One region of the Rhizobium sp. 05L429 genome, then DNA from elsewhere that is predicted to be linked to it. Evidence: riboswitches for the same ligand, from Rfam matches in the RefSeq annotation. Region 1 holds a riboswitch; the other holds the start of a gene.
The links. Region 1 has a riboswitch for thiamine pyrophosphate ahead of thiM (hydroxyethylthiazole kinase). Riboswitches for the same ligand answer to the same signal wherever they lie in the genome.

Region 1 (14,607 bases):
CATGGTCGCCGGCGTCTGGTGGTGGATCGCCTTCCCGATGCTCTTCGTGGTGATCCTGTTCCTTGGCCTCTTCATGCTCGCCATGTCGGTCAACGAATATATCGATCCGCGCTCGCGGCTGGCACGGATGGGAGCATGAGACGATGCAGAACCTATTGAGGAAAGCGCCCTTGACCCTCGTCGAAAAATCCCAGGACGCACTGACGATCGATGGGCTGAAATGCTACTATGTCAACGACTATTTCGGCGTGCGGCGCGAGATCCGCGCCGTCGACGACATCAGCCTGACGGTGCGCAAGAACGAGATCTATGGCATCGCCGGAGAATCCTCGAGCGGCAAGACCTCGCTCATCAAGACGCTTGCCGGCGCCATCCGCCCGCCGATGCGGGTCGTGGGCGGCACGGTCAATTTCAATTTCGATGGAAAGCTGATCGACGTCTATGGCGAACCGCAGAAAATGCGGGCCGCTCGCTGGCGCCATCTGTCCTATATCATGCAGGGCTCGATGAACGTGCTGAATCCGGTCCGCCGGGTGAAGCACGCCTTCAACGATTTCGCCTTCCGCCACATGAACCTCGATCCGGCCGCTTTCCGCCAGCGGGTAGAGGCGCATCTTGCCCGTCTGCATCTCGATCCGCATGTGCTCGAAGCCTTCCCACATCAGCTCTCCGGCGGCATGCGCCAGCGACTGACCATTGCGCTTGCAACCGTCTGCGAACCGGAATTCATCATCGCCGATGAGCCGACGACGGCGCTCGACGTGCTGGTGCAGCAGGATGTCCTGGCGCTGATCAAGGAAGTGCAGACCCGCATGCAGTCCTCGGTCATCTTCGTAACTCACGATATGTCCGTGCATGCCGCCATCACCGACCGGTTGGCCATCATGTATGCCGGGCGGCTGGCCGAAGAAGGGCCGACCCAGGCGATCTTCGACAACCCGCAGCATCCCTATACGGTCCACCTGATCGGCAGCCTGCCGCGGATCGGCGACACGAAGACCAGAAAGAGCCTGCAGGGCAAACCGCCGGCGCTCTCGAACCCGCCGTCTGGATGCCGATTTCACCCGCGCTGTCCGATTGCGGTCGAGAGATGCTCGAAGGAGGTGCCGGTCATGCAGCCGAGTGCGAGCGGCGGGCGCGTGGCCTGTTTCAGGGCAGGGGAGTACAAGATCCAATGAGCGGCGAACATCTTCTCGAGCTTGACAATGTCAGCAAGTTCTTCCCGATCGGCGGCTTCTTCTCGCGCGCCAAGATGACGGCAGTGAACCAGGTCAGCTTCGCACTGGAGACCGGCCGGCCGGAGATTTTCACGATCGTCGGCGAGTCCGGTTCAGGCAAATCAACGCTTGCCAAGATGATCCTCGGCAGCGAGACGGCTGACCGTGGCACGATCCGTTTCGATGGCGCAGATGTTGCCGGCATGCGTAGCCGCAGCGCCCGCGAAGCCTTCATGACGAGTGTTCAGCCGGTCTTCCAGAACCCGTTCGAGGCATTCAATCCGCTGACGCGCATCGACGAATATCTTTTCTCCACCGCTCATCGCTTCAAGGGCGCAAAAAGCCGGGCGGACAGGGAGGCACTTGCCGATATATCGCTACAGCGGGTTGGCCTCTCGCTCGCGGAAATCCGCGGACGCTATTCGCACGAATTGTCTGGCGGGCAGCTGCAGCGTGTGGCGATCGCCCGCGCCCTCATTCCCGAACCGAAGCTCATCGTCGCCGATGAGCCGGTGTCGATGGTGGATGCATCGCTGCGCATGTCGATCGTCAATCTCTTCCGCGAACTGCGTGATACGCTGAAAGTGTCAGTCATCTACATCACGCATGATCTGGCGACCGCCTACTATATCGCCGACCGGGTCATCATCATGCGCAGGGGGATAGTGGTGGAGAGCGGCGATGCGCGTACAGTGCTCGACAATCCGCAACACGAATATTCGATCGCCCTGAAGAACGCCGTGCTGCCCCCGAACCCACGCGAGGCCTCGGCGATCATCCGCGAGCGCCAGAAGGATGCAGGTGCTTCTGCGCCCCGGGAGATCGTTAGCGCCTGAAAAGCCACGCCCCTCGATGGGCGAAGCCTTCGTCTCAAGCGGCGCGGAAACGCAGATTTCCAGCCGAGAGGTCGCTGACAGAAGCGGCCCCCATCAGCTTCATGCCGCGCTCGATTTCAGTGCGCATCTGCAGCAGCGCGCGTTCGACACCGGCCTGGCCGGCGGCCGCAAGCGGGAAGAGATAGTAGCGGCCGACGCCGACCGCCTTGGCGCCAAGCGAGAGAGCCTTCAACACATGCGTGCCGCGCTGGATGCCACCATCGACCATCACATCGATCCGGTCTCCGACGGCCTCGACGATTTCCGCGAGCTGGTCGAAGCCGCTGCGCGAACCATCAAGTTGACGCCCGCCGTGATTGGAAAGCACGATACCGGTGCAGCCGATATCGATGGCGCGCTTGGCATCCTCGACCGTCATGATGCCTTTCAGGCAGAATTGCCCGCCCCAGATCTTCACCATCTCGGCAACGTCGTCCCAGTTCATGGCGGGGTCGAGCATTTCGGTAAAATAGCGGCTGATCGACATAGTGCCGCTGCCCATGTCCACATGGCTGTCGAGCTGCGGCAGGCGGAATTTCTCATGGGTGAAATAGTTGATGGCCCAGGCGGGTTTTACGGCGAACTGCGCCATGCCTGAGAGGTTGAGCTTGAAGGGGATGGCAAAGCCGGTGCGTTTGTCGCGCTCGCGGTTACCGCCGGTGATGCTGTCGACGGTCAGCATCATCACCTGCACGCCGGCCTGCTTGGCTCTCGCCATCATTTCGCGATTCAGGCCGCGATCCCGGTGGAAATAGAACTGGTAGACCTGCGGCCCGCTGCTGATCTTTCGCGCTTCCTCCAGGCTGATCGTGCCGAGCGAGGAAACCCCGAACATCGTGCCGAATTTGCCGGCGGCATGGGCGACTGCCCGTTCACCCTCATGATGGAAAAGCCGCTGCAGCGCCGTCGGCGAGCAATAGACCGGCATGGCGAGCTTCTGGCCCATGACGGTAACCGACATGTCGACCTCGCTTACGCCTCGCAGCACGCTTGGAAGAAGATCGCAGCTTTCGAAGGATGAGGTATTGCGCCTGTAGGTGACCTCGTCGTCCGCCGCGCCGTCGATATAGTTGAAGATCGGCCCGGGAAGGCGCTGCTTGGCAAGGCGGCGGAAGTCGTGAAAGTTATGGCAGTCTGAAAGGCGCATACCCGTATCCAATCGAGGGCCAGCGCGTCATGCCTCCGCATGCGGAAGTATGGCGTGCTGGCCGATGAACGGCCGCGAGACCTCCTCGTCGTCGCGATCCACGGCCTATGGGATACGATTATTACCGCACCAATCTCAAGCTCTCTTGCGCGTGCTTTCGTCGCCTTCGCTGATAAAGGTGCATTTTATTGCCGGGGATATGCGTCAACGACCGGGCTTGACTGCCAGCCAGATGACGTGCCGCGCTCCGCCGCGCTTGCCATTGGCCCGCGTATTGACTGCATCCGCGACAAAGCCGCTCTCCTTCAGCCGTCGTGTGAAGGACGCATCCGGCCCGGAGGACCAGACGGCTAGCACGCCGCCGGGGCGCAGCGCCTCTTGGGCGGATTTCAGCCCGGCATAGTCGTAGAGCCGATCATTGGATTTGCGTGTCAGGCCGTCAGGACCATTATCGACGTCGAGCAGGATGGCGTCATAGCCGGCCTTTCTGGCGCGGATCGCCTCGCCGACATCGCCCTGATGGATCGATACGCGCGGATCGTCGAGACAGCCCTTGAACACCTCCGCCATCGGTCCGCGTGCCCAGTCAACGACTTCCGGGATCAGTTCGGCGACGACGACACCGGCATCCGCCGGCACGACCGCAAGGGCAGCCCGTAGGGTGAAACCCATGCCAAGCCCGCCAATCAAGATCTTCGGCTTCGGATGCGATTTGATCCGCTCAAAGGACAGGGTGGCAAGCGCTTCTTCAGAGCCGCTGAGGCGGCTGTTCATCAGCTCGTTGGTGCCGAGCATGATGGAAAACTCAGCACCGCGCTGCTTCAGCCGTAGTTCACCGCCATCGCCGGGAATGGTCGCGGAATCGAGCTGGATCCAGGGGAGCATGGCGGTTTCGTCTCGCTGAAAGGGACCGTCCCCTAGCATAGGGCGACGGTCTAAGCCAGCAAGCCGTGCTCAGACCACGCGCACGAAATGGTCCGGCTCATGTTCCACCACCTGTTCCTGCGGTGCGGCGGAACGGCGGCGGATATCCTCGACTTCCTGCGGCTGCAGGCGCATCCGTGGATCGTCGAAGCGCACATCCGGGTCCGGCACGGCTGACAGCAGCAGGCGGGTATAGGGATGCAGCGGATTGTCGATCACCTTGGCAGTGTTGCCCCATTCGACGATCTGGCCGGAATACATGACCGCGATATCCTCCGCCACATAGCGGGCGGTGGCGATATCATGGGTGATGTAGAGCAGGCCGAGATTCATCTCCTTCTTCATCTCGTTCAGGAGATTGAGAACGCCGAGACGCACCGAGACATCGAGCATCGAGGTCGGCTCGTCCGCAACGATCACTTCCGGCTGGGCCGCAAGTGCGCGGGCGATATTGACGCGCTGGCGTTGGCCGCCCGAAAGCTCGTGCGGATATTTCGGTGCGACAAGATCCGGATCGAGCTTCACGCGCTCAAGCAGTTCACGCACTGTCGTATCGATCTGGCTGCCACGGATGTCAGGCCGATGCAGCTTCAGCGGCCGCCGTAGATGATGGGCGATCGTATGGGCCGGGTTCAGCGAGGCGAAGGGGTCCTGAAAGATCATCTGCACGGAGCGGCGGTAGCGAGCGATTTCGTCTGACTTGGCACCTTCGACCGGGCGCCCCTTATAGAGGATCTGACCTGATGTCGGCAGATATTCGCGCATCGCCATACGGGCGCAGGTGGTCTTGCCGCTGCCGGATTCGCCGACCAGCGCCAGCGCACGGCCGGCATGGAGCGAGAACGAGATGGCGCGGGCGGCATGAACGGCGGAATCGCCGTGGCCGAAGGTCTTCGTGACCTTATCGAGGGCGAGGATGGCATCGCTCATAGCAGCACGCCTCCGTGAAGCGAGGGGAAGGAGGCCCAGAGTTTCTTGGTGTAGTCGTGCTGCGGCGTCTTGTAGATCGCCTCGGCGTCGTTCTGCTCTACGAGCTTTCCCTGGAGCATAATGCCGATGCGGTCGCAGAACTGCACCATCAGCCCAAGATCATGGGTGATGAAGAGCACCGAGAAGCCGAATTGCTTGCGGAGTTCATTGATGCGCTGCAGGATTTCCCGCTGCACCACGACGTCAAGCGCCGTTGTCGGCTCGTCCATTACGACGAGCTTTGGATCGAGTGCCATGCAGATGGCGATGACGATGCGCTGGCGCATGCCGCCGGAAAACTGATGCGGATAGTTGCGCATGCGGTCCGGCGAGATATCGACGAGCCGCAGCATTTCGGCAGTGCGCTCGCGCGCATGCGCCTTCGTCATGCCCTTGTGGGTGCGCAGTACGTCGTAGAACTGGTCTTCGATGCGCAGCACCGGGTTCAGCGAATTCATAGCGCTCTGAAAGACCATGGCGACTTCGCGCCAGCGGAAGGCGGCAAGCGCCTTCGGGTCGAGGTCCAGCACGTCGCGGCCGGCAAGCAGGATCTGGCTGTCCTTGCGGATCAGCGCCGGCGGCTTGTGAAGGCGGCTGATGGCAAAGGCGATCGTGCTCTTGCCGCAACCGGATTCGCCGGCAAGGCCGAAGACCTCGCCGGGCGCGACGTCGAAACTGACATCGTCGACGGCGCGGAAATCCTTTTCCTCGCCGATATAGTCGATCGTAAGGTTTTTGACCGAAAGCAGCGGCTGGCTCACAGGCGGCCCTCCCCGGAGCGGATGAGAAGGGACCAGCGCTTCAGATGATTGCCGGTACGCAGGCGCGGATTGGCGATCTCATCGACGGCGAAGTTCAGCAGCGACATGCCGATGCCGAGGAAGGCGAGCGCAAAGCAGGGTGTGAGAATATCCCACCAGGCGCCGACCGACAGCGCCGAAGCCTTCTGTGCGTTATAAAGCATGGTGCCCCAGGACACGACGCGCGGGTCGCCGAGACCGAGGAATTCCAGCGTCGCTTCGGTGATGATCGCGAAGATGACGCTACCGATGAAATTGATGCCGACGATGGAAATCACGTTCGGGAAGATCTCGAATGTCATGATGCGCCACTGTGGCTCGCCCATCATCTCCGCCGATTTGACGTAGTCCTTTTGCTTGACGGAGAGCGTTTCCGCGCGGGTCACTCGTGCTCCCCAGGCCCAGGACGTGCCGCCGAGGATAAGCGCGATGACGAGCGGGCTTGCCTGGCCGATGAAGGCCGCCAGCACCAGCAGCAGCGGCAGGTTCGGCACGACGAGCACCATATTGGTGAAGAAGCTGATGATCTCGTCGATCTTGCCGCCGCGATAGCCGGAGATGATGCCGAGGGCCGTGCCGACAGCGGTGATCAAGAGACCGGCGCCGAAGCCGACGGCAAGCGAGGTGCGTGCGCCATAGATCAGCCGGGAAAAGACATCCTGGCCGATGCGCGTCGTGCCGAGAATATGTTCGGCGGACGGAGGCTGGTGCGGACGGCCGGTCCGGGCGGCGGGGTCGTAATGCGTCAGCAGGGGTGCTGCGATCGCCACGATGATGATGAAGGCGATGATGGCGAGGCCGATCAGCGCCTTGCGATTGCGGAGCAGGGTTTTCATCTCACGCTCCCTTCAGTCGCGGATCGAGCAGCACATAGCTGACATCGACGATGAAATTGGCGATCAGCATTGTCGCGGTCATGATCAGAAGCTGGCCCTGGATGACGGGGTAATCGCGCGCAAGGATCGCCTGGTAGAGGATATTGCCGAGGCCGGGGTAATTGTAGACGACCTCCGTCACCAGCGAACCGCCGAGAATGGTGCCGATGGCGATGGCAAGGCTGGACACGGTCGGCAACAGCGCGTTGCGGGCTGCATACCAGAGCATCACATGCCGGTCGGAGAGACCCTTGGCACGGGCCATGACGATATAGTCCTCGCCAAGCAGGTTGATCATGTTGTTGCGCATGGTGACGGTGAAACCGCCGACCAGCACGGTGCAGAGCGTGATCATCGGCAGGATGCCGTGATAGGCCAGACTGCCGATATATTGCAGGCTGAAGGCCGGATCGAGCGAGGGATCGGCCGCATAGCCGTTCGGGAACCACCCGAGTGTAAAGCCGAAAATGAAGAGCACGATCAGCGAGGTGACGACGGCCGGTACCGACGTCGCGAAGATCGCGCCGATCGAGACGATGACGTCGAATTTGCTACCGCGCCGCCAGGCCGCGACGATGCCGAGGAAGGTGCCGAGCGTAAAGCTGATGATCGTCGCCGTGCCCATCAGGCCGACGGTCCAGACGAGCGCATGGCCGAGGACCGACGTGACCGGCAGCGGGAAATATTTGATCGACCGGCCGAGGTCGCCGGTGAAGATGCTGCCGAGATAGGTGAGATATTGCTGCCAGAGAGGCCCATCGACAAAGCCGAAGGTGAGCTTCAGCGCCTGCAGGCTTTCCGGCGGCAGTTCGGCGCCCGCACTCGAAAACATGATGCGCACGGGATCGCCCGGCATCAGCCGGGGCAGGAAGAAATTGATCGTCGCTGCCGCGATGAAGGCCGCCAGGTAAAAGGCGAGGCGGCGAAGCAGAAAGGCCATGGGGACTCCGTCAAAACAGGAGCGGCGCTTGCCGCGCCGCTCCCGCCGTTTGTAATAATGGCTTACTTGACCGGCTCGAGCGCCAGCAGGTTCAGAAGACGTGCCGGGTTGGTACGCGAGATGGACGGATTGACGAAGGGGTTTTCCTTGGTCGACCAGCCGGTGAAGCGCTTGGTGTTGTACTGATACCAGTTCGGATTGTTGAAGACCGGGATGACAGGCATGTTTTCGGCAACGATGCGCTGCGCCTTGTTCATCGCTTCCTTCTGCTTGTCGAGATCGGCCGTGTGCGTGAACTGGGTGACCAGATCTTCCACTTCCGGGTTGAACCAGCGCTGCGCAGTGAAGCGCGTCTTGCCCTTGTCCGAAGCGCTGAAGGCGCGCTTGTAAGGATAGTAGGGCGAGGCCGATGCCGGCAGGCTGTTGATCGCCGCATCGAACTTGCCGTCGATGAGGTCGGAGGTCCAGACGGCCTCTTCCGGCGTCTCGATCTTGGCGTCGATGCCGACGGCCTGCATGCCTTCGATGGCGATGTTGACCGTGTCGATCCAGTCCGTCCAGGAGTTCGGAACGATGATCGAGAAGGAGATTTTCGAACCGTCAGGATTGTCGCGCAGGCCGTCGCCGTCCTTGTCGACATAGCCGGCAGCATCGAGCTGTGCCTTGGCGGCATCAGCGTCATAGGCGGCGAACTTGCCGAAGTCGGCCTTGACGGACGGGTCCGCCCAGCTCTTGTAGAGCTCGCCCATCAGGCCCGGGTCTTCGTTCAGCGTCGGATAGCCGTAGCCGGCGACATCGATCATCGTCTTGCGGTCAAGCGCCATGGAGACCGCCTGGCGGAACTTCACGTCGTTGAAGGCCTTCTTGTTGGCCTCGTTCGAAGTCTCGAGATTGAACAGGAAAGCAACCATGCTGCTTGGCGAGTACCAGTAGTGATAATGCGCCGGATCCTTCGAGACATAGACATTGTCGATATCGGGAATGAAGGAGACGCCCCAGTCGAGCGTGCCGTCGGCCGTCGCCGTCAGGATCTGGTTGTTATCGGCAAGCTGCGGGAAGCGCATGCAGTCGACCTTCAGATGCTCGGCATCCCAGTAGTTCGGGTTGCGGCACTGGTCGTAGGTCTGGCCGGTGAAGCGCGGCACTTCCGTCAGCGGACCGCTGCCGACCGGGGTTTCGTTGGCGTAGGTGACCGGATCGGCAACGTCCTTCCAGACATGCTCAGGCACGATCGGCAACTGCGACAGCTGTTCGGCGGCAAGCGAGCTCGGATTGGCGAGCGTGAAGCGCACCGTCTGGGCATCGACGGCCTGCACGTCGGTAATGAAGCTCCAGATGCTGACGAAGTCGAGCGCCGGGAATTTCTTCAGATAGTCGTAGGTGAACTTGACATCGGCAGAGGTCAGCGGCTTGCCGTCCGACCACTTCAGGTTCGGGCGCAGCTTGAAGTCGATGCTCTTAAGGTCGTCGGAGAGCTTGAAGCTCTCGGCCAGGCGATAGACCGGCTTGTTGCTGTCGAAGCGGTTGAAGACGACCAGCGGCTCGTAGATGAAGTCGAGGGTCGACTGGCGCGACGAGGTCTGGTTGAACGGGTTGAAGTTGCGCACCCAGGTCGTGGCCGGCTCGATATTGGCCGTCAGGATGGTCTGCGCCATGGCCGAGCCTGACAGCATGGTCAGGGCCGCGGCCGCCAGGATATATTTCTTCATGTCAAATTCCCCTTTTCTTATGCGATGAAAAATGGCGGCGCCGGTCAGGAGGCCAGTGCGCTTGCAAACATGGCTTCGACTTCCGCCTGGGCAGCGCGATAGTCGATCTTGAGAGTGCCGAGACGGGCCTTCCCCGCGGCAATACGCTTCTGTGCGGCTTCGGTCAGCGGGCGCGCGCCCTTGGCGGCGGCTTCGCTTTCCCTAACATCGCCATGGCTGTGCAGCGCGATGTCGAAACCGGCATCGAGAACCTGGGCGACGCGTTCCGGCAGGGTGCCCTGCAGCGACTCCATGAAGATGCAGTCGGAGATCAGCACGCCGTCATAGCCCATGTCGTTGCGGATCACGTCATGCATGATCGGCGAGATGGAGGCCGGAAGCTCCGCATCGTAAGCGGAGTAGACGACGTGGGCGACCATCGCCCAGGGCGTGTCCTTCAGCGCCACGAAGGGCTTGAAATCGGTGGCGACAAGCGTCTCGCGCGAGGCATCCACGACAGGACGCTCCTTGTGAGAATCGAGCGTCGCGCGGCCATGACCCGGAATGTGCTTCATAACAGGCATATTGCCGGTTTCGAGCAGACCATCCACCACTTCGCGGCCGAGCGCGGCGATGAAATCCGGATCCGAACCGAAGGAGCGGGCGCCGATGACAGCGCTCGTCGTCTCGAACACGAGGTCGAGAACGGGCGAGCAGCCGCTCGACAGGCCGAGTTCGCTCATCATCGCGCCCATGGCCTGGGTGGAAAGGCGCAGCGCCTGCTTGCCGAGCTCGAGATCATGGCGGGCAAGCTCGGCGAACTGGCCGAAGCTGCGGAAGAGCGGCCAGGGGCCGGCATCCATATGCTGCACGCGGCCACCTTCCTGGTCGGTGAAGACGGGCGCATCGTTGCGGCCCACGGCCTCGCGGAAACGGTCAATCAGGATCTTTGCCTGTTCCGGATCCCGCAGGTTGCGGCGGCCGACGAAGAGGCCGAGCGGATTGGTTTCACGGAAGAGGGCGAATTCGTCGTCCGAAAGCGTCGGATTGGGAAGGCCGACGAAGAGAGCGAGCGGGGTCGAGGACACTATTTAAAAACTCCGGTATCAGATGGTCATTTCGGCTGGCTTCGCAGCATGCCTTCGTAAATGCCCTTGTCGGGGGCGGGAATTTCGACCGCGCCTGCGGTCTTGACGTAGAAATCGACGGGGCCGGCATCGCCAATGAAGGCATAGGCATGGCCAAGCGTCTTCAGGTTTTGCAGGCAAGCGGAAAAGAGGGCGAGGCCGATGCCCTTGCCGCGCGCTGCGGGATCGACGCCGGTAGGGCCGAAGAAGCCGCGGGCGGTCGTGTCATAGCAGGCAACGCCGAGAAGCTTGCCGTTCTCGACGGCGACAAGACAGGCGACGGGCTGGCGGGAAAATGCGACGGCGACTTCACTCGCCCAGTTCTCGCTGAAATGCTCGCGCACCCAGCCGACGACGACGTGAAGTTCCGGCGGCAAAGCCGGACGGATTGTGATGCCGACGGCATCGGCTTTTTCTTTCAGTTCGGCGAGCTTCGTGGAATATAAGCTCACAAGCAGGTCTGACACCCGAATTCCTCCAGATATTCCGTTATTGCGGAATTTATCCCCTTTTAATGTCATAGCTTTGGATATCTGGGCGACCTTGTCAACAGGCTTTTTACCGGGCAGGCCTGGTTCAACGCAGGGTAGGCAAAAGAAAACGGCCCGGTTTGACCGGGCCGTCTGCAATCCTCGAATTGTGATCCGGCTCAGAGGCCGGCGTCTTTCCACAGGGCGTGGAAATGCTGCACAGGCCCATGGCCGGAACCAACCATCAATTCGCCTGCGGCAGCGACCGCTTGCGCAAGATAGGTCTTGGCAGTTGCCACGGCCATTTGCGGCAAAGCGCCCTTCGCGAGCTCGGCGGCAAGCGCGCTGGAAAGGGTACAGCCCGTGCCATGCGTGTTCTTCGTTGGCACGCGCTTGGCCTCGAACCAGTGAAGACCTGAAGCGGTCGATAACACGTCCGGGCTCTCGTCGCTGTCGAGATGCCCGCCCTTCACCAGCACGGCGGCGGGGCCGAGCGCACGCAGGCGCTCAGCCTGTGATGCCATCTGCTCGCGGTTTTCGGCAACCTCTTCGTGCAGCAGTGCGGCAGCTTCCGGCAGGTTGGGGGTGAGCAGCGTCGCAAGCGGCAGCAGATGCCGCGTCAGCGCATCGACGGCCTGCGGGTCGAGAAGTGCTGCTCCGCCTTTGGCGATCATGACGGGATCGACAACGATGGGGATGCCGCGATGCGGCGCAAGTGCCTCGGCAACCGCTTCGGCAATGCCGGCATTGGCGATCATGCCGATCTTGACCGCGTCGACGCGCACATCGGCAAAGACCGCCTTGATCTGCTGGGCGACGAAGTGCGGCGGCACGAGATGCACGCCGGTCACACCCTGCGTGTTCTGTGCCGTCAATGCCGTCAGCGCCGCCATGCCATAGACGCCGCGAGCGGAGAAGGCTTTGAGATCGGCCTGGATGCCGGCGCCACCGGAGGGATCGGAACCGGCGATGGATAGCACATTGCGGATCATCGGCTGACCTTTCGGATTTCCTCTGCGATGCGGAGTGTCGCGGCCATCGGATCCGGGGTGCCGCAGACCGCCGAGACGACGGCAAGCCCATCAGCACCTGCCGCAAAGACAGACGCGACATGCTCGCTCTTCAGGCCGCCAATCGCAACCGTTGGAACGGGCGCGACTTTCACCAGATTCGCCAGCCCGTCGAAACCGATCGGCTGCTTGTGGTCACTCTTGGTGGGTGTTGCAAAGACCGGTCCGATGCCGGCGTAATCGACGACAGCAGGGTCGATTGCCGCAGCCAGCGCCTCCGTCTCAACCGACAGGCCGAGAATCATGTTCGGACCGATTTTCGCGCGTGCGGCAGCAGGTCCCATATCGTCCTGGCCAATATGCAACCCGTCGGCGCCGATCGCGAGGGCAGCTTCCACATCGTCATTGATAACAAGCAAAGCGCCGGTACCCCTCAAAACGTCTCTCAGCGCAAGGCCGGTTTCCACCATCCGCGCCGTTCCGCCGTGTTTGTCGCGCAACTGCACAATGGTTGCACCGCCTACGACGGCAAGCCGCGCCGTCTCGATCATGCCGATGCCGGCGCAGAGATCCGGATCGAGGACCAGATAGAGGGAGAGATCGAAGCGTTTCATGCCGCGCTGATCCTGACCTTCGCATCCAATGCTGCACCATCGAGCGCGGCGAGCGCATCGAGGAAGCGCCAGGAGAAAGAGCCGGGTCCGCTCGCATTTTTCGCCGCCTCTTCGCCGGCAACCGCAAAGGTGGCAAGTGCTGCAACGGCAGCAGCGAAGGGGTCGCCGGGGATGGCGGCCGCGAAGGCGCCGGTCAGGCAGGTCAACGAGCAGCCGAGCGCGGTCACCTGCGGCATCAGCGACGAACCACCCTCGATGCGCAGCGCCTGTGCGCCATCAGTCACGAAATCCACGACACCGGTGACGGCGACGACTGCGCCATGCCGTTCGGCCAGCCGCTGCGCAGATGCTTCGGCCTGTTCTACCGGGTCACGGCTGTCGACGCCTTGGCCGCGGCTTTCGCCGCCGGCAAGTGCAATGATCTCGGAGGCATTGCCGCGGATGATCGTCGGGCGAAGGGCCAGGAGATCGGCAACCGCCTTGCGGCGGAAGGACGTTGCGTAATGGGCGACCGGATCGAGGACCCACGGCTTGCCGCCTCCATTCGCGGCCGTTGCCGCCGCATGCATGCCGTCGATCCATTGGGGGGAGAGCGTGCCGATGTTGACGGTCAAAGCCCCGGCAATCGCGGCAAATTCCCCCGCCTCCTCGGCCGCATGAACCATGGCAGGCGACGCGCCGGCCGCGAGCACCACATTGGCGGCGATGTTCATGGCGACATAATTGGTGATGCACTGCACGAGCGGCGGCTTGGCGCGCATCTCCGTCAACAGAGCTCCGGGTGTCTTGTTCTCCATAGTACCCCTTTCAGGCGGGGCAGGCGCGGGAACGATCATGCAATGAAGCAGACTGCGACCCGAGCGACTCCCTCCGCCGGCATTATCCGGTTCAGGTTCGAAGGGTGCTTCTCAGCCCGTTCTTGCAAACGGGCGCCCCTGTCTCTCAACGGTAATCTTTCTTGCAGAGAATGATGCCGATGTCACTGGCAAAATGACGGTTTTGCCAAAGAGGATCCTCGCTTGGTACCGCCGCGCCGGCTGGAGTCATCAGTCAAGCTGATGTCTGCTTCCAGCCGGTGCGGGAGCTTGCCAATCTCTTCGGTGGCCTCCTTGGAGACTCCGCCGTTTGAACGCTGACAAGCTCCGATCGATCAACGCAACGGTGTCGGAAGCAGGTTCACCGTAAAGTCCTGATACGAAACCGGCCGCAGGAACCTGTAGATCGCCAGCGTCCCGACCGAGGTCGATCTGCCATCGGCTGTTGCCGGGTAGGGGCCGCCATGCACCATGGCGGGCGATACCTCGACGCCGGTTCCGAAGCCGTTCACGAGCAGTCGTCCGGCAAGCATCTCCAGCCTGGGAACGAGGCGCTTTGCGTCCGGCTCGTCTTCGCTCGTGATGTGGAGGGCTACGGTCAGCTGGCCTTCCAGGCCGTCAAGCACCCGCTCGAGTTCGGCGAGATCGCGGCAGCGCACGATGAGCCCGGCGGCGCCGAAGACCTCGTCCTGAAGCTCGTGATGGGCGAGGAATGCCGCAGCCGTCGTCTCGAAGAGTGCAGCGGTACCTTCGAATTCGCTGCCCGGCTTGCCATTGGCAACGAGACGGACTTCGGGATGCTTTTCCAGCCGGGCGACGCCATTGCAGAATGCCTTGGCGATGGAGCCCGTCAGCATGGTCTGCGCGCCGACATCAGGCAGAAGCTCCCGCGTCTTGGCGATAAAAGTGTCCAGACCTTCACTGTCGACGGCGAGAATGAGGCCGGGATTGGTGCAGAATTGTCCGGCGCCCAGAACCAGCGAGCTGACAAAAGCCGTTGCAATCTCTGTCGCGCGGCTTTTCAGGGCATCGGGGAAGAAGATGACCGGGTTGATGCTGCTCATTTCGGCATAGACCGGGATCGGCTGCTTGCGCTCGGAAGAGATCTTCATCAGTGCCGTGCCGCCGCGGCGCGA
Region 2 (14,607 bases), on a different contig from region 1:
CCGACCCGGCACCGGCAACCTCGTTCGCCCACTTGGACGCAACGACGGTTCTGTCGCGTTCTATCGCTGAAAAGGGCATCTACCCGGCTGTCGACCCGCTCGACTCCACCTCGCGCATGCTCGATCCGCTGGTCGTCGGCGACGAACATTACGAAATTGCCCGTAAGGTTCAGTCGACCCTCCAGCGCTACAAGGCCCTGCAGGACATCATCGCCATCCTGGGCATGGACGAACTGTCCGAAGAGGACAAGATCGCTGTTGCCCGCGCCCGCAAGATTGAACGCTTCCTGTCGCAGCCGTTCTTCGTTGCCGAAGTCTTCACCGGCTCGCCGGGCAAGCTCGTTGCTCTCGAAGACACGATCAAGGGCTTCAAGGGTCTCGTCAACGGCGAGTATGACCACCTGCCGGAGGCTGCCTTCTACATGGTTGGCTCGATCGATGAAGCTGTCGAGAAAGCCAAGAAGCTCGCAGCTGCCTGATGAGCGATGCTCAGGACGAGATATTCTGCTGCGACTCCCTCAAAGGGGTCGTGGCGGAACTCCCTGAACCTGCAGTGCCGACCATATACCGTGCCGATAACGGCGTGACGATGATGGTGGTGGGGTTGGCGCAGACCGAGGAAGGCCTCGGATATCTCGACCAAGCGATAATGCACTGCCCGTTCTGCGGGACCAAATTGCAAGATGCGAAAGCCATAGCCGAGAAGGTAAGTCACTGATGGCTGACAATTTCAACTTTGAGCTCGTTTCGCCGGAGCGTCTGCTGTTGTCGGAAATGGTGACCGAGGTCGTCATTCCTGCGACCGAAGGCGAGATGACGGTCATGGCCAATCATGCTCCGACGATGACGACCATCAAGCCGGGCATCGTGAGCGTACGTTCCGCTTCCGGCTCCAAGCAGGACTACGTCGTGTTTGGCGGTTTTGCCGACATCCTGCCGACCGGCTGCACGCTGCTTGCCGAGTCTGCTGTTCGCGTCGAAGAACTCAACAAGGACGAACTGACCCGCCGTATCGAAGCTGCGAAGAAAGAGCTCGAAGATACCGAGCATCACGAGCATAAGTCCAAGCTCGAGCACTTCATCATGGAACTGACCCACCTGCGTGGCGTCGTCCAGCAGGACTGATCGGCTCAGTCAAAGACTGACAGAGTGAGAAAAACGGCCTTTCAAGGCCGCTTTTTCTTTGGCAAGCCGCACCCTGCGGCAGGCGCAGCGCCGTTCATCATACGTCATCGTTTGCAGGGGTAGCCGCATAGAAGTGCCGAGCGACACCCTGGAAGGCTTCTTTGATGCCAGTCCGGCTTTATTCATCGCTGCGAAGGCTGCGGGTATCATACCGGACATTGAAACGAAAAGAGGTGGCTTTCGCCGCACGTCCTGGAAGTCACTTGAAGTGGCTTTTCAGAAGCCGGTGCCACCGCGCAGTTCGGACAGCAGTGTGCCGAACAGGATCTTCATATCCAGCCAGAGGCTGAAATTTCTGATGTAATAGATATCGCTGGCGATGCGGGCGCGTGCCTTTGTCGGGCGCTCTGTCGGGCCGCGCCAGCCGCGCGTCTGGGCAAGGCCGGTAATGCCCGGCCGCATCAGATGGCGGTAATGATATTCGGGCACCAGCTCTTCGTAGAGCATGCCGGCTGCGCGCATGTTGATGGCATGGCATCGGGGCCCGACGAGCGACATATCGCCCTTGATAACGTTGAGAAGCTGGGGAAGCTCGTCGATATTGGTCTTGCGCAGGAAGGCGCCGATCCGCGTTACGCGCCGATCGCCCTTGACGGTCTGTTCGATGCCGGTCGGATCGCAGAGGTCCGTCCGCATGGAGCGGAACTTGTAGACGGTGATCTTGCTGCCCTTCAGGCCCCAGCGAATCTGCCGGAAAAATATCGGTCCGCCGTCATCGATCACGATGAGAAGCGCAATGGTCAGAAGAACCGGAAACAGGATGACTAGGGCGCTGGTTGCCCCGAAAATGTCGAAAGCTCTTTTCAAACCAAGCTGAAGCCGGTTTCGCCCATCCAACGAGACAAAGCTGTCGGGCTGGCGAATATTGGAATTCGCTGCCTCTAGAGCCTTCATCTTCACTGTTTTTGCAGAGAAAACCGTCTCTTGAAGCTTGTTTGAAGTAAACACGTTCATTAAGCAACGTCCGTGGGAATACTCTCATATTGCATCGCGCCGGCACAAATACATGGACAGGATCGATTTGTCACCCGCTTGCTTAATGTTTTCGTAACCCTAACGGGGCCAAATTTGGGAGTATTTCGAAATATGTCCCGGATATTTTGGCTGGCTTCGAATTAACTATATTGCGTTAATGGCTGAATTCTTGCGCGTTATGCGTGCGGCGCGTCGTATTGCCGGCCGCTCGAGAAGGAAATAGCTGAGGCTTGCTATAGGAAAAATGATCACCGTCGCAAAGGTGCAGCCGATAAACCAATCCCGTAACGGATCGTCTTTCCCGATCCCGAATATGGCCGGAGAGATCGTCTGCATCGAAGTCAGCACGATGTCCTGCCAGATATAGATGCCGAAGGAGATGGTTGCAGCAAAACGCATGAAGGCATTGTCCAGCAGTGCCGCAAGCAGCACGGAGCGTGAGAGCGACACAAGGGCGACAGCGATCAGAACCGGAAAAAGCGGAAAGGCATAGGGGATTCCGAGCCATCCATAGGCTTCCCAAGGTCCGCCTGTCGAAAGCGGTAGCTGGAAGCCGGCTGCAACAAGGCAGGCAAATGCAATAATGTCGAACCAGATCCGACGCTTTCGCGCCAGCAGGATCTGAATGCCGGCTGCGAGTGAACCGAGTGCGAAAACGGCGAAGAAGCCGATTGGATTGTAGTTGGGCATCCACTCCTTCGCGCCGCCATGCATGCCATACTGCCAGCCACGGTCAATCTCATTGGGAGGGGCAAGCGCACGGAAGGTTTCATGGCCGATCAGTGCTGCGACAATGATGCCGAGCCAGGCAAGGCGCGTCACGAGCGGCGATCGGCGTTTTTCCGGGATGGCGAAAAGCCAGAGGAAGCCAAGCGGCAGCAGCACATAGCTCGTCGCTTCGAAGGATATGGACCAGAGCGGGCCGTTCCCTTCGACAGGAAAGAAGGTGCGCCAGTGCCATTGGCTCATGAAGAAGAGACCGCTGGCATAGCGCATAAGGAGTTCCGGTGTCAGCGCAAATTCAAGCAGCGTGAAGCTCAGGATGAAGCCCGCGGTCAAAGCCACCCAATAGCCGGGTACGATGCGGGTCGCGCGACGCAGTGCATAGATGCGCAGGTCGGGCATGGCACCACCGGCGTCAAGGGCGCGCCAGAACGGCAAGGCCAGCAGGAATCCGCTGAGAATGAAGAAGATGGCGACGCCGAAATTGCCGAAGCGCAAGGCAGTCAGCGTCGGCCGCGATCCTTCGCCGAGTTTGGTGAGGTCGATGCGCAAAATGAGATGATGGATGAGGACGAGCAAGCAGGCGGCTGCGCGCAAGAAATCCGCCCCGGCCACCCGGTTCTGCTGCTGCATGTCACTCCCTCGCTCCTTGCGGGACCTTGCAGCGGAAAGCTGCTGCCCGCAAGGGCGGCTCGCCTCAGCCGAGGAGATCGTTGGTGTAGTAGGCGGAAAAGTCGGGTTTTTCCTTCAGTGCCGTACCGTTGGCATCGAGGAGGATGCCATGATCGAACAGGAAGGTGCCGATCGCTTCCGCCTTGGCCGGATCGATGGTGCCGATCGCGCCGTTTTCGCCCTTAAGGAAATGCCCCTCGACAAGGGCCTTCTGCGATGCCTTGACAAGGTCGGTGTTAAGCAGTGCGCCATTGCTGCCGGCAATCAGGAGATCGCAGGCTTCGTCCGGGTTCTCGACCGAATAGGCGTAACCCTTCAGCGTCGCCTGGACGAATGCGCGGGCGTTTTTCGGATTGGCCGCAAGATAGGCATCGCTCGAAGCGATCGCGGTCGTCTGCTCGTCGGGAATGCCGTAATCGCTATAACGCCAGCGGCCGACCTGCCGGTTCTCGAGTTGGGCGGCAATGCCCTCCCAGGTGTAGATTTCCAGCGTGAAATCCACGGCGCCATTGTCGAGTGCCTCATAGGCCGAGGTGCCGAGGGTAACGTTCTGGATTGTGCCCTTGCCGCCGTCGTTGCGGATCATCGAGGAGACGAGCGCTTCCTCCCATGCGCCGCCGAAGCCGCCATAGGTCTTGCCGTCCAAATCCCGGGGGCTCTTGATGTCGTCGCGGCCGCCCTTGAAGATCAATCTGCCGGTTTCCGTCTGCACCACGGCGTAGACAAGTTTCACATCCGCACCGGCGGCGCGCTGGGTGAAAGTCTCGATCTCTCCGCAGATACCGAAATCGGCGACACCGTTTGCGACCAGCGTGCCGGCGCTGGTATCGGCATAAGGCAGGATTTCGACGTTGAGGCCGGCAGCCTCATAGAAACCCTTCGCCTTGGCGACATAGATGCCGATGTGATTGGTGTTCGGTGTCCAGTCGAGTGCGACGCGCGCTTTGGCGGTGGATTGGGCGAAGGCGGTGCGGCCGGCAAGGCTTGCGGCCATGGCGGCAAAAAGGGTCTGTCGGCGGGTGAGAAGCATCAGGACCTCCTCAGGTTCTTTGCGGATGCAGCAGTGTTTGAAGAATTTCGGTTTCGATCGCTTGAGCAGTCGGGGAACCAAGGTCGGCAAGCGTACGCGGCCTCGCGAGTGGTACCTCGAATTCCCTGACTACCGTTGCGGGGCGAGCGGAAAGCACATAGATGCGGTCGGACAGGAAGACGGCTTCCCGCACATCGTGGGTAATCAGAAGGGCTGTCCAGCGGTGATCCGTCCACATACCCTGCAGCCATTCCTGCATCTGCGTGCGGGTCAGTGCGTCGAGTGCGCCGAAGGGCTCGTCGAGCAGTAGCATGTCCTGGCGCTGGATCACGGTGCGCAGCAGGGCGGCGCGCTGGCGCATGCCCCCTGAAAGAGCTGCGGGGTAGTGGTTTTCGAAGCCGGCAAGGCCGAAGCGCTCAAAGAGGGGGGCGGCTGCGGCGCGCGCTTGGCTGCGGCGCATACCATGTACTTCGAGGCCGAGGATTGCATTGTCGATGACGCTTCGCCACGGCATCAACGCATCGCGCTGGGGCATGAAGGCGAAGGCGTGAGCGGCTTGCGCGAGCGGGGTGCCGTCGAAGAAAATGTCACCATTATCGGCTTGAAGCGCCTGCGTCAGCAGCCTGAGGATCGTCGACTTGCCGGAACCCGAGGGGCCGACGATCGAGACGAATTCGCCTCTGGCGATATGGAGAGAAATATCCTTCAGCACTTCCATGCCATCGAAGGACTTCGAGATGTTCTTCAGCTGCAGCATACCGCTCATCGGCGTTTCTCCGCCGAGGATTGCCAAGGCATGACGAGATGCTGGATCGCCAGCGCAAGGCCGAAGAGGCAAAGTGTCAGAAGGGCGCTGACGACAACGGCGGCGAGCACGAGATCGGGGCGGAAATTGTTCTTGGCATTGAGAATGTAGATCCCAAGGCCACGGGCAGCGCCTGCATATTCGGCGAAGATCGCACCGACGACCGCATAGGTGATCGATATGCGAAGGCCGGCAAAGAAGAAGGGCATGGCGGAGGGAAGCCGTGCCAGGCGGAAGATGCGCCAGCGGCTTGCCTTCATGGAACTCAGAAGCTCGGCGATATCCCCGTCTGTCGATTCATAGCCCTGCAACAGGGCGACCAGCAGCGGAAAGAAGGTGACGAGGGCAACGAGCAGGAGTTTCGGCAGCAGCCCGAAGCCGAACCACAGCACGACCAAAGGCGCGATTGCCACCAGCGGCAGTGTCTGGCTGACGATGAAGAGCGGCAGCAGCGCGCGGCGCATGAAGGGCACGAAATCCATCAGCACGGACGAGGCGAAGGCGAAGACCAGCGACAGGGCAAAACCGCCGAGTGTTGCGCTGAGCGTCGGCCAGGTATTGTCGAGCAGGGCCTGCCTGTTCACCCAGCCCTGCGTGAGTATGCGCGAAGGCGAGGGAAGAATGGAGGGTTTGATGCCGGAGAAGTCGACATAGAGCTCCCAAACAGCCAGGAAGGCGGCCACAGCAAGAATGGCGGGCAAGGCCCGCCTCAGCGGCGCAAATGTCGAATCCGGTTTCGCTAGGGTCATTGCCGTCAGGCGTCTCAGGCTTTGCTCGGGCTGTTCGCGGAGACCGTGATATCCAGCGTTACATGGCCTTCGGGATCGCCGAAGCGATAGAAAGCTTCATGGATGGTCGCGAAGATCGCGCCGGCATCGCCGCGCAGCTTGGTGCAGAAATTCTTGGAGCGGTCGAATGTGCCCGAGCGCTTCAGGAAATCGATGCAGCCATAGATCTCGTCCATATGGGTGCCCGTTCCCATAACGTACAGAGAAAATTGGGCGGCCGTTGGCTGGCCGGTTTCTGTGGTGTCCTTGACCGCCGCAATCGCGGCTTCCACTCGCTCGGCGAGCGGCTCGGATCGGCTGGAAGACAGGCCGGCGCCACAGATCGCATCATCCGGTTCGCCGGGGCAGCCCCGCGAGATTGCGGCGGACAATACGCAATGCTCGCCGCTTGCGGCAGCAGAGACGAAGAGGTCGCGCATGGCGGCAAACAGCACGTCGGGCGGGCCGACCATCAGTGTGGAAATATCGTCGGTTTCGATGCGAAGACGATCACGATAGGGATCGAGAGCCTTGATCGCTTCAAGGATGATGCCGACGAAATTGCCGGACATCGGATATAGAGACACTTGTGCGCCGGAAAACATTTGGACCTCGCTCCGCTGGCATTACCCAGATCAGCTTTGAAGGGTCCGGAGGCATGCGCCTCACATCTCAGCCCCGGCAATTCGGAGCTCCCCCGTGAAATTGTGGCGGAAGCTAGCACCGGGCCTGCGATACCGCAACCGTAAAATTCCTATCCGGCTACACGGTCGGAAAGGGCGATGGCAGTTCGGACGCAGCTGTCAAGTGTCAGGGGAGGGGAACACCCGGACGGAGGTCCTGTCCGGGTGCCCAGCCGGTTCCGTACCTGCCAGAAACGGAATCGGATATCGTTGTCTCAGGCGGCGATGCCGGCATAAGGAGTGTCGCTGCGGGCAGCGATCAGCGCCTCAGTCCACCATTGCAACAGGGCCATCATTCGGGAAAGCCGGCGCAACGCATCCTCTGGATCCTGCAGCCGGCCTTCATTGTCGAAACGGCGCCAGGGGGAACTGAAGCTGACGGCATCGCAGATCGTGACTGCGTGAAGCTCCGCAAAGACGAGGCGGAGCTGTTCGACCGCGCGCAATCCGGCGGAGACGCCGCCATAGCAGATGAAAGCGATCGGCTTGCCGTGCCAGGGCTCAGCGAAGAGATCGATGAGGAATTTCAGGGAAGCGGTGAAGCTGTGGTTATATTCCGGTGTGACGAGGATGAAGCCATCGGCCTGATGGAGTCTGTCAGCAAGCCGTCTTGCCTCCGGATGATGTGGTACATGCTCTCGCGGCAATGAAAATGCCAGCGGATCGATAATGTCGATCTCGAATTGCGGAAAGCGGGCCAGCTCTCTTTCGAGCCATTTCACCACCCTGTCGCAGATGCGTCCCTCACGCGTGCTGCCGTAGATGACGGCAAGCCTCATGGGTTTCTGCATGCATTGCTCCTTCTCGTGTCGGCTTTACGGCCTCTGGAGCGCAGTCTATAAAACCTCAACTAACATTGAGGTCAATAGGCCATGCAGCAGAATTCGGCATTCTCCCTGAGCAGGCTCCTGACGGTGGGCGAGGTGGCAGAGCGAAGCGGACTTGCTGTCTCTGCCCTGCATTTCTACGAGACGAAGGGGCTGATCTCCAGCATCCGCACCCGCGGCAACCAGCGCCGCTACGGCCGCGACGTTCTTAGGCGTCTCGGCATCATCAAGGTGGCGCAACGCGTCGGCATCCCGCTTGCCGAAATTCAGACTGCCTTCGAAACGCTGCCGCAGAGTCGTACGCCGACAGTCGAGGACTGGCAGCGGCTGTCGGCGCTCTGGAAAGATGATCTCGATGCTCGTATCAAGCGACTGAGCCTGCTGCGTGATCATCTGACGAGTTGCATCGGCTGCGGTTGCCTCTCTATCGACGCCTGTCCACTGCGCAATCCCTTCGACGTTCTCGGTAAGGAAGGCGCCGGCGCGCGGCTTCTGGACCTGGGTGCTTAGACCTTCGGGCTTTCTTTTAGCTGATGGCCGCATATGTTAGGCCCTGATAGCGCAAGCGGCGGGGCCGGTCCCGCAAGGAGGAGGGCTTCGTGTTTCATCCCAAACTGTTCGAGAACCGCAATGTCGTCGTCACGGGGGCTGGTCGGGGTATCGGCCTGGAAATTGCCCGCCAGTTTCTGGATTGCGGTGCGCGCGTACTCGTCCACACAGGTCGTGATGGAGAACGCGAACTGCCGGATTTTCTTCTGACGGCCGAATCGGAGCGCCGCGCCCTGCTGTTGCCGGCGGATTTCCTGCATCCGGGCGGGGCGGCGAAGTTTGCGGCGGAAGCGCTCGAGTTCTTCGACGCCGTGCATGTGCTGGTCAACAATGCCGGCACCATGCATGGCCGCTTTCCGGCCGGAGAGCTCACCGATGCCGATTACGAGACCATCGTGAGACTCAACCAGACGTCGGTGGTGGAGTTGACGCGGGCGCTGCTTCCCGCGTTGCGGGCGGCGCAGGGCGCCGCCATCGTCAATACGGTTTCGATTTCGGCGCTGACGGGCGGAAGTCCTGGTTCTGCAATCTATTCCGCATCGAAGGCTTTCGTTGCGACCTATTCGAAGGCGCTGGCGCGGGAACTCGCGCCTGACGCTATAAGAGTCAATTGTGTCTCACCCGGCACGATCGAAACCGATTTCCATGCACGCTATTCATCTCGCGAGAAACTGGAGCAGGCCCGGAAGTCTATTCCGCTGCAACGGCTCGGAACAGCAGAAGATTGCGCGCCTGCCTATCTCTTCCTGGCTGCCCCGTCGCTCTCCGGCTACATCACCGGTCAAGTTCTAGAGATCAATGGCGGCCAGCTTATTTGCTGATTTGCTTGGACTTTTTTTGGTATTTCGCCACATTTGACCAATTCGCTTCTGCGAATATGATAGTGTACTGATCTACCTTATTACCTCCTTCCGAGAAGCAAATGCCATTGCCTAAACCGAAGCCGGGCATGACCGGCCAGGACTTGCAGAAGCTTGCTGACAAAGCCCACGAGGCAAGCGATCTCCTGAAGGCTTTAGCCCATCAGACCCGACTTCTCATTCTCTGTATCCTGTCGGAAGGGGAAAGGACCGTCGGGGAGATCGAGGATATCCTTGGTATACAGCAGGCTATGGTGTCTCAGCAGCTTGCGCGGCTGAGGCTCGAAGGCCTCGTCAATACGCGGCGCGAAGGGCGGCTCGTCTACTACAGCATGGGCAACGAGAGCATTCTGGCTTTTCTCGAATCACTCTTCAGTCTCTTTCCGGTTGCCGAGAAGGACTGAACCCGCCAGCTCTTGCGAAGCGGCCGGCAAGCCGCAAAGATAGGCCTCATCCCGAATTCGGCAGGGAGGCCGGATGATCGACAAGCTGGAATTCTTCATTGCACTCGCCAACGAGAAACATTTCGGTCGTGCTGCGGAGGAATGCGGCGTTTCCCAACCGACGCTTTCGGCCGCTATCCGCCAGCTCGAGGATCAGCTCGGCGTCATGCTGGTGCAGCGTGGCTCCCGTTTCCAGGGATTGACCCCGGAAGGGCAGCGTGTGCTGGAATGGGCGCGGCGCATCGTCGGCGATACGCGCACCATGCGCGAGGAAATGCGTGCTGCCCGCAAGGGTCTCTCCGGTCATCTGCGTCTCGCCTCAATTCCGACAGCGCTCGCCATGCTGTCGCGAATCACTACGCCCTTTCAGGAACGGCATCCCGACGTCACCTTCTCCATCGTCTCGCGCAACTCGCTGCAGGTCCTGAGCATGCTCGAAAATCTCGAGATCGATGCTGGCATCACCTATCTGGAAAACGAGCCGCTTGGCCGCGTTACCTCGGTGCCGCTTTACGCCGAACGCTACAATCTCATCACTGCCGCTGGTAGTCCACTTTCGGATCGCGATGATGTGACATGGCGTGAAGTGGGCGATCTTCGACTTTGCCTATTGACGGCCGACATGCAGAACCGGCGCATCATTAACCGACATTTGACGGAAGCCGGCGCGACGGTGCATCCGACGCTCGAATCGAACTCGATGATCGTGCTTTTTTCGCATGTACGGACCGGCCGCTGGGCCAGCATCATGCCGCGCAACGTCGCGAAATCATTTGGTTTTCCTGTGGAGATCCGGATGATCCCCATCATCGAGCCGGAGGCGCACCATCTCGTCGGGCTGGTTGCTCCCTATCGTGAACCCTTTACGCCGCTCGTCTCCGCTTTGTTGCATGAAGCGAGAACACTCGTTGAAGACGCGGAACTTTGATAGAAAAAAACTATCGAACAACGCGACTGCTTTATTGATCGCAGCTTACTTCCCTGAGACAGTTCCCCAGAAATCGCAATGACATGGGGAGGATTTGCGGTTTTTGAACACGCAAGCCGTAGGGAGGGCTGCTGATGAACATTCGTATCGCTGAGCGCGATATAGCCGAGCGCGTCCGCTCGATTGTTGCCGATCTTCGTCCCCTCGAGGGTCCGCTGCTCCCCATTCTGCATCAGGTTCAAGGCGAGTTCGGTTACATACCGCAGGAAGCCCTGCCTGTTATCGCCGACGAGCTCAATCTTTCCCGCGCCGAAGTCCACGGCGTTGTAACCTTCTATCATGATTATCGTGATCATCCCGCCGGTCGGCACGTGCTGAAGCTCTGTCGTGCCGAAGCCTGCCAGTCGATGGGCGGGGACGCGCTGGCCGAGCGCGTCAAGCAGATGCTCGGTATCGATTTCCATCAGACGACCCTTGATGGCAGCGTCACGCTGGAGCCGGTATACTGTCTCGGCCTCTGCGCCTGCGCACCGGCCGTCATGTTCGATGGCGAAGTGCATGGCCGGGTTGATGACGAACTGGCGGGCGAACTCGTCGAGGAGGCGCGCCGATGACCGTGAAGATTTATGTTCCGCGCGATGCCGCAGCGCTCTCGCTCGGGGCCGAGAAGGTGGCAAAGGCGATTACCCAGGAGATCGAAGCCCGCGGCCTCGATGCGATTGTCGTGCGCAACGGCTCGCGCGGAATGTTCTGGCTGGAACCGCTGGTCGAGATCGAGCTTTCTGGTAAGCGGATCGGCTATGGGCCAGTCAAGGCGAAGGATGTGACCGGCCTGTTCGACGCGGGATTGATGGACGGCGGGGCGCATGCGCTCTGTCTCGGGGATGTCGAGGACCTCCCGTTCCTGAAAGGCCAGACCCGTCTCACTTTTGCTCGCTGCGGCATTACCGATCCGCTTTCTCTTGACGATTATAAAGCCCATGGCGGCTTTGCGGGCCTTCGTCGTGCGGTTTCCATGCAGGCCGCCGATATCGTCAAGGAGGTCACCGATTCCGGTCTTCGCGGTCGCGGCGGCGCGGGCTTTCCGACCGGCATCAAATGGAAGACGGTGCTCGATGCAGCCGGTTCCCGCAAATACATCGTCTGCAATGCAGATGAGGGCGACAGCGGCACTTTCGCCGACCGGATGATCATGGAAGGTGATCCCTTCGTGCTCATCGAAGGCATGGCGATATCGGGCCTTGCGACCGGTGCCACGAAAGGCTTCGTCTATACGCGCTCGGAATATCCGCATGCGATCGCCACGATGACGGAGGCGGTGGAAATCGCCCGCAAGGCCGGGATTCTAGGCAGCTCGGTGCTCGGCTCCGGCAAGGTCTTCGACATGGAAATCCGCACGGGTGCGGGCGCCTATGTCTGCGGCGAGGAAACGGCGCTGCTCAACAGCCTCGAAGGCAAGCGCGGCATCGTGCGCGCCAAGCCGCCGCTGCCGGCGCATAAGGGCCTGTTTAACTGTCCGACCGTCATCAACAACGTCATCTCGCTCGCTTCCGTACCCGTCATCATGGACAAGGGAGCTGCCTTCTATCGTGATTTCGGCATGGGCCGTTCGCGTGGCACCATTCCACTGCAGATCGCCGGCAATGTGAAATATGGTGGTCTCTATGAAACTGCCTTCGGCCTTTCGCTCGGCGATATCGTCGAAAAGATCGGCGGCGGCACGGCGTCGGGCCGGGCGGTGAAGGCGGTGCAGGTGGGCGGGCCGCTCGGCGCCTATTTCCCGAAGGCGCTTTTCGATACGCCGTTCGACTACGAGGCCTTTGCCGCTAGGGACGGGCTGATCGGCCATGCCGGTCTCGTCATCTTCGACGATACGGCCGACATGCTGAAGCAGGCGCGCTTTGCGATGGAATTCTGTGCGGTGGAAAGCTGCGGCAAGTGTACGCCCTGTCGTATCGGCTCGACACGGGGTGTTGAAACGGCCGACAGGATCGCCCAGGGCATCGAACCGGAAAAGAACCGCGAACTGCTCGCCGATCTTTGCAACACCATGAAGTTCGGCTCGCTCTGCGCGCTCGGTGGTTTCACGCCCTATCCAGTCATGAGCGCCATGACGCACTTTCCCGAAGATTTTGCCCCGACTCCTCTCATTGAAGCGGCGGAATAGACCATGTCTCTTGTTCACGAAATCGACTACGGAACGCCGGCTTCGAAATCCGAAACGATGGTGACGCTGACCATCGACGGCCGCCAGATAACCGTTCCGGAGGGAACCTCGATCATGCGCGCCTCGATGGAGGCCGGCATTCAGGTGCCGAAGCTTTGCGCGACCGATATGGTCGATGCCTTCGGCTCCTGCCGCCTCTGTCTCATCGAGATCGACGGCCGCAACGGTACGCCTGCCTCCTGCACCACGCCGGTAGCTTCAGGCATTGTAGTTCATACCCAGACCGAACGGCTGAAGAATATCCGCCGCGGCGTCATGGAGCTCTATATCTCCGACCACCCGCTCGACTGTCTGACCTGCGCGGCCAATGGCGACTGTGAACTCCAGGACATGGCAGGCGCCGTCGGGTTGCGCGATGTTCGTTACGGTTATGAGGGCGACAACCACGTCAAGGCCCGCAACAATGGCGAGATCAATCTGAAATGGCTGCCGAAGGACGAGTCCAACCCGTACTTCACCTATGATCCATCGAAGTGCATCGTGTGCTCCCGCTGCGTCCGCGCCTGCGAGGAAGTGCAGGGCACTTTCGCGCTGACGATCGAAGGACGCGGGTTTGGTTCACGCGTTTCGTCCGGTGCGCATGAGCCGTTCGTCGAATCGGAATGTGTCTCTTGCGGCGCTTGCGTTCAGGCTTGTCCGACAGCGACATTGACGGAAAAATCGGTCATCCGTATCGGGCAGCCGGAACATTCAGCCGTCACGACCTGCGCCTATTGCGGCGTCGGCTGCTCCTTCAAGGCGGAAATGCGCGGCGAGGAACTGGTGCGCATGGTGCCGTGGAAGGATGGCCAGGCAAACCGCGGCCATTCCTGCGTCAAGGGCCGCTTTGCCTATGGGTACTCGACGCACAAGGACCGCATCCTCAATCCGATGATCCGCGAAAAGGTGACGGATCCCTGGCGTGAAGTGACCTGGGATGAGGCCTATGCGCATGTGGCCTCAGAGTTCCGCCGCATCCAGTATCAGTATGGCCGTGAAGCGATTGGCGGCATCACCTCGTCCCGCTGCACGAACGAAGAGACTTATCTCGTCCAGAAGCTGATCCGCGCCGGCTTCGGCAACAACAATGTCGATACCTGCGCACGCGTCTGTCATTCGCCGACGGGTTATGGATTGGGCCAGGCCTTCGGCACCTCGGCCGGCACGCAGGATTTTGACAGCGTCGAGCAATCCGATGTCGTCGTCATCATCGGCGCCAATCCGACCGATGGCCATCCGGTGTTCGGTTCGCGGCTGAAGAAACGGCTGCGGCAGGGCGCCAAACTCATCGTCATTGATCCGCGCCGCATCGATATCGTCCGCTCACCGCACGTGGAGGCATCCTTCCATCTGCCGTTGAAGCCCGGCACCAATGTCGCTGTCATGACGGCGCTGGCGCATGTGATTGTGACTGAAGGCCTTTACGACGAGAAGTTCATCCGAGAGCGCTGCGACTGGTCGGAATTCGAGGACTGGGCCGCTTTCGTCGCGGAACCGCAGCACAGCCCGGAAGCCGTCGAGAAATTCACCGGCGTGAAGCCGGAAGACGTACGCGGTGCCGCCCGGCTTTTCGCAACAGGCGGCAATGGTGCAATCTATTACGGCCTCGGCGTAACCGAACACAGCCAGGGCTCGACGACCGTGATGGCGATCGCCAACCTCGCCATGGCAACCGGCAATATCGGCCGCCCCGGCGTCGGCGTGAATCCGCTGCGTGGCCAGAACAATGTGCAGGGCTCCTGCGACATGGGCTCCTTCCCGCACGAGCTTCCCGGCTATCGTCACATCTCCGACGATGCGACGCGCGATATCTTCGAAAAGCTCTGGGGTGTGAAGCTTAACAACGAGCCTGGCCTGCGCATTCCGAATATGCTGGATGCCGCCGTCGATGGTTCCTTCAAGGGCCTCTATATCCAGGGCGAGGACATTCTCCAGTCAGATCCGGATACCAAGC

Region 2: linked by a shared signal. The riboswitch ahead of AC1DNW_RS06790 (YkoF family thiamine/hydroxymethylpyrimidine-binding protein) and the one ahead of thiM (hydroxyethylthiazole kinase) in region 1 are both predicted to bind thiamine pyrophosphate.

What each region holds. Positions count from the first base shown of each region.
Region 1 covers NZ_JBFTNV010000003.1:206,251-220,857, reverse strand. Annotated here, with positions in the region: gene AC1DNW_RS04315 (ABC transporter permease) at 1-139, shown strand, start outside; gene AC1DNW_RS04310 (ABC transporter ATP-binding protein) at 144-1,178, shown strand; gene AC1DNW_RS04305 (ABC transporter ATP-binding protein) at 1,175-2,053, shown strand; gene AC1DNW_RS04300 (alpha-hydroxy acid oxidase) at 2,088-3,239, opposite strand; gene AC1DNW_RS04295 (spermidine synthase) at 3,444-4,124, opposite strand; gene AC1DNW_RS04290 (ABC transporter ATP-binding protein) at 4,194-5,093, opposite strand; gene AC1DNW_RS04285 (ABC transporter ATP-binding protein) at 5,090-5,893, opposite strand; gene AC1DNW_RS04280 (ABC transporter permease) at 5,890-6,768, opposite strand; gene AC1DNW_RS04275 (ABC transporter permease) at 6,770-7,747, opposite strand; gene AC1DNW_RS04270 (ABC transporter substrate-binding protein) at 7,810-9,456, opposite strand; gene AC1DNW_RS04265 (glycoside hydrolase family 3 N-terminal domain-containing protein) at 9,501-10,523, opposite strand; gene AC1DNW_RS04260 (GNAT family N-acetyltransferase) at 10,550-11,029, opposite strand; gene thiD (bifunctional hydroxymethylpyrimidine kinase/phosphomethylpyrimidine kinase) at 11,212-12,024, opposite strand; gene thiE (thiamine phosphate synthase) at 12,021-12,656, opposite strand; gene thiM (hydroxyethylthiazole kinase) at 12,653-13,453, opposite strand; TPP riboswitch at 13,505-13,603, opposite strand; gene AC1DNW_RS04240 (aldehyde dehydrogenase (NADP(+))) at 13,807-14,607, opposite strand, start outside.
Region 2 covers NZ_JBFTNV010000005.1:111,526-126,132, reverse strand. Annotated here, with positions in the region: gene atpD (F0F1 ATP synthase subunit beta) at 1-479, shown strand, start outside; gene AC1DNW_RS06825 (hypothetical protein) at 479-718, shown strand; gene AC1DNW_RS06820 (F0F1 ATP synthase subunit epsilon) at 718-1,125, shown strand; gene AC1DNW_RS06815 (sugar transferase) at 1,402-2,139, opposite strand; gene AC1DNW_RS06810 (acyltransferase family protein) at 2,305-3,516, opposite strand; gene AC1DNW_RS06805 (ABC transporter substrate-binding protein) at 3,581-4,588, opposite strand; gene AC1DNW_RS06800 (ABC transporter ATP-binding protein) at 4,596-5,351, opposite strand; gene AC1DNW_RS06795 (ABC transporter permease) at 5,348-6,139, opposite strand; gene AC1DNW_RS06790 (YkoF family thiamine/hydroxymethylpyrimidine-binding protein) at 6,154-6,762, opposite strand; TPP riboswitch at 6,753-6,866, opposite strand; gene AC1DNW_RS06785 (NAD(P)H-dependent oxidoreductase) at 7,056-7,631, opposite strand; gene soxR (redox-sensitive transcriptional activator SoxR) at 7,713-8,177, shown strand; gene AC1DNW_RS06775 (SDR family oxidoreductase) at 8,267-9,037, shown strand; gene AC1DNW_RS06770 (metalloregulator ArsR/SmtB family transcription factor) at 9,139-9,480, shown strand; gene AC1DNW_RS06765 (LysR family transcriptional regulator) at 9,554-10,447, shown strand; gene AC1DNW_RS06760 (formate dehydrogenase subunit gamma) at 10,582-11,061, shown strand; gene AC1DNW_RS06755 (formate dehydrogenase beta subunit) at 11,058-12,614, shown strand; gene fdhF (formate dehydrogenase subunit alpha) at 12,618-14,607, shown strand, end outside.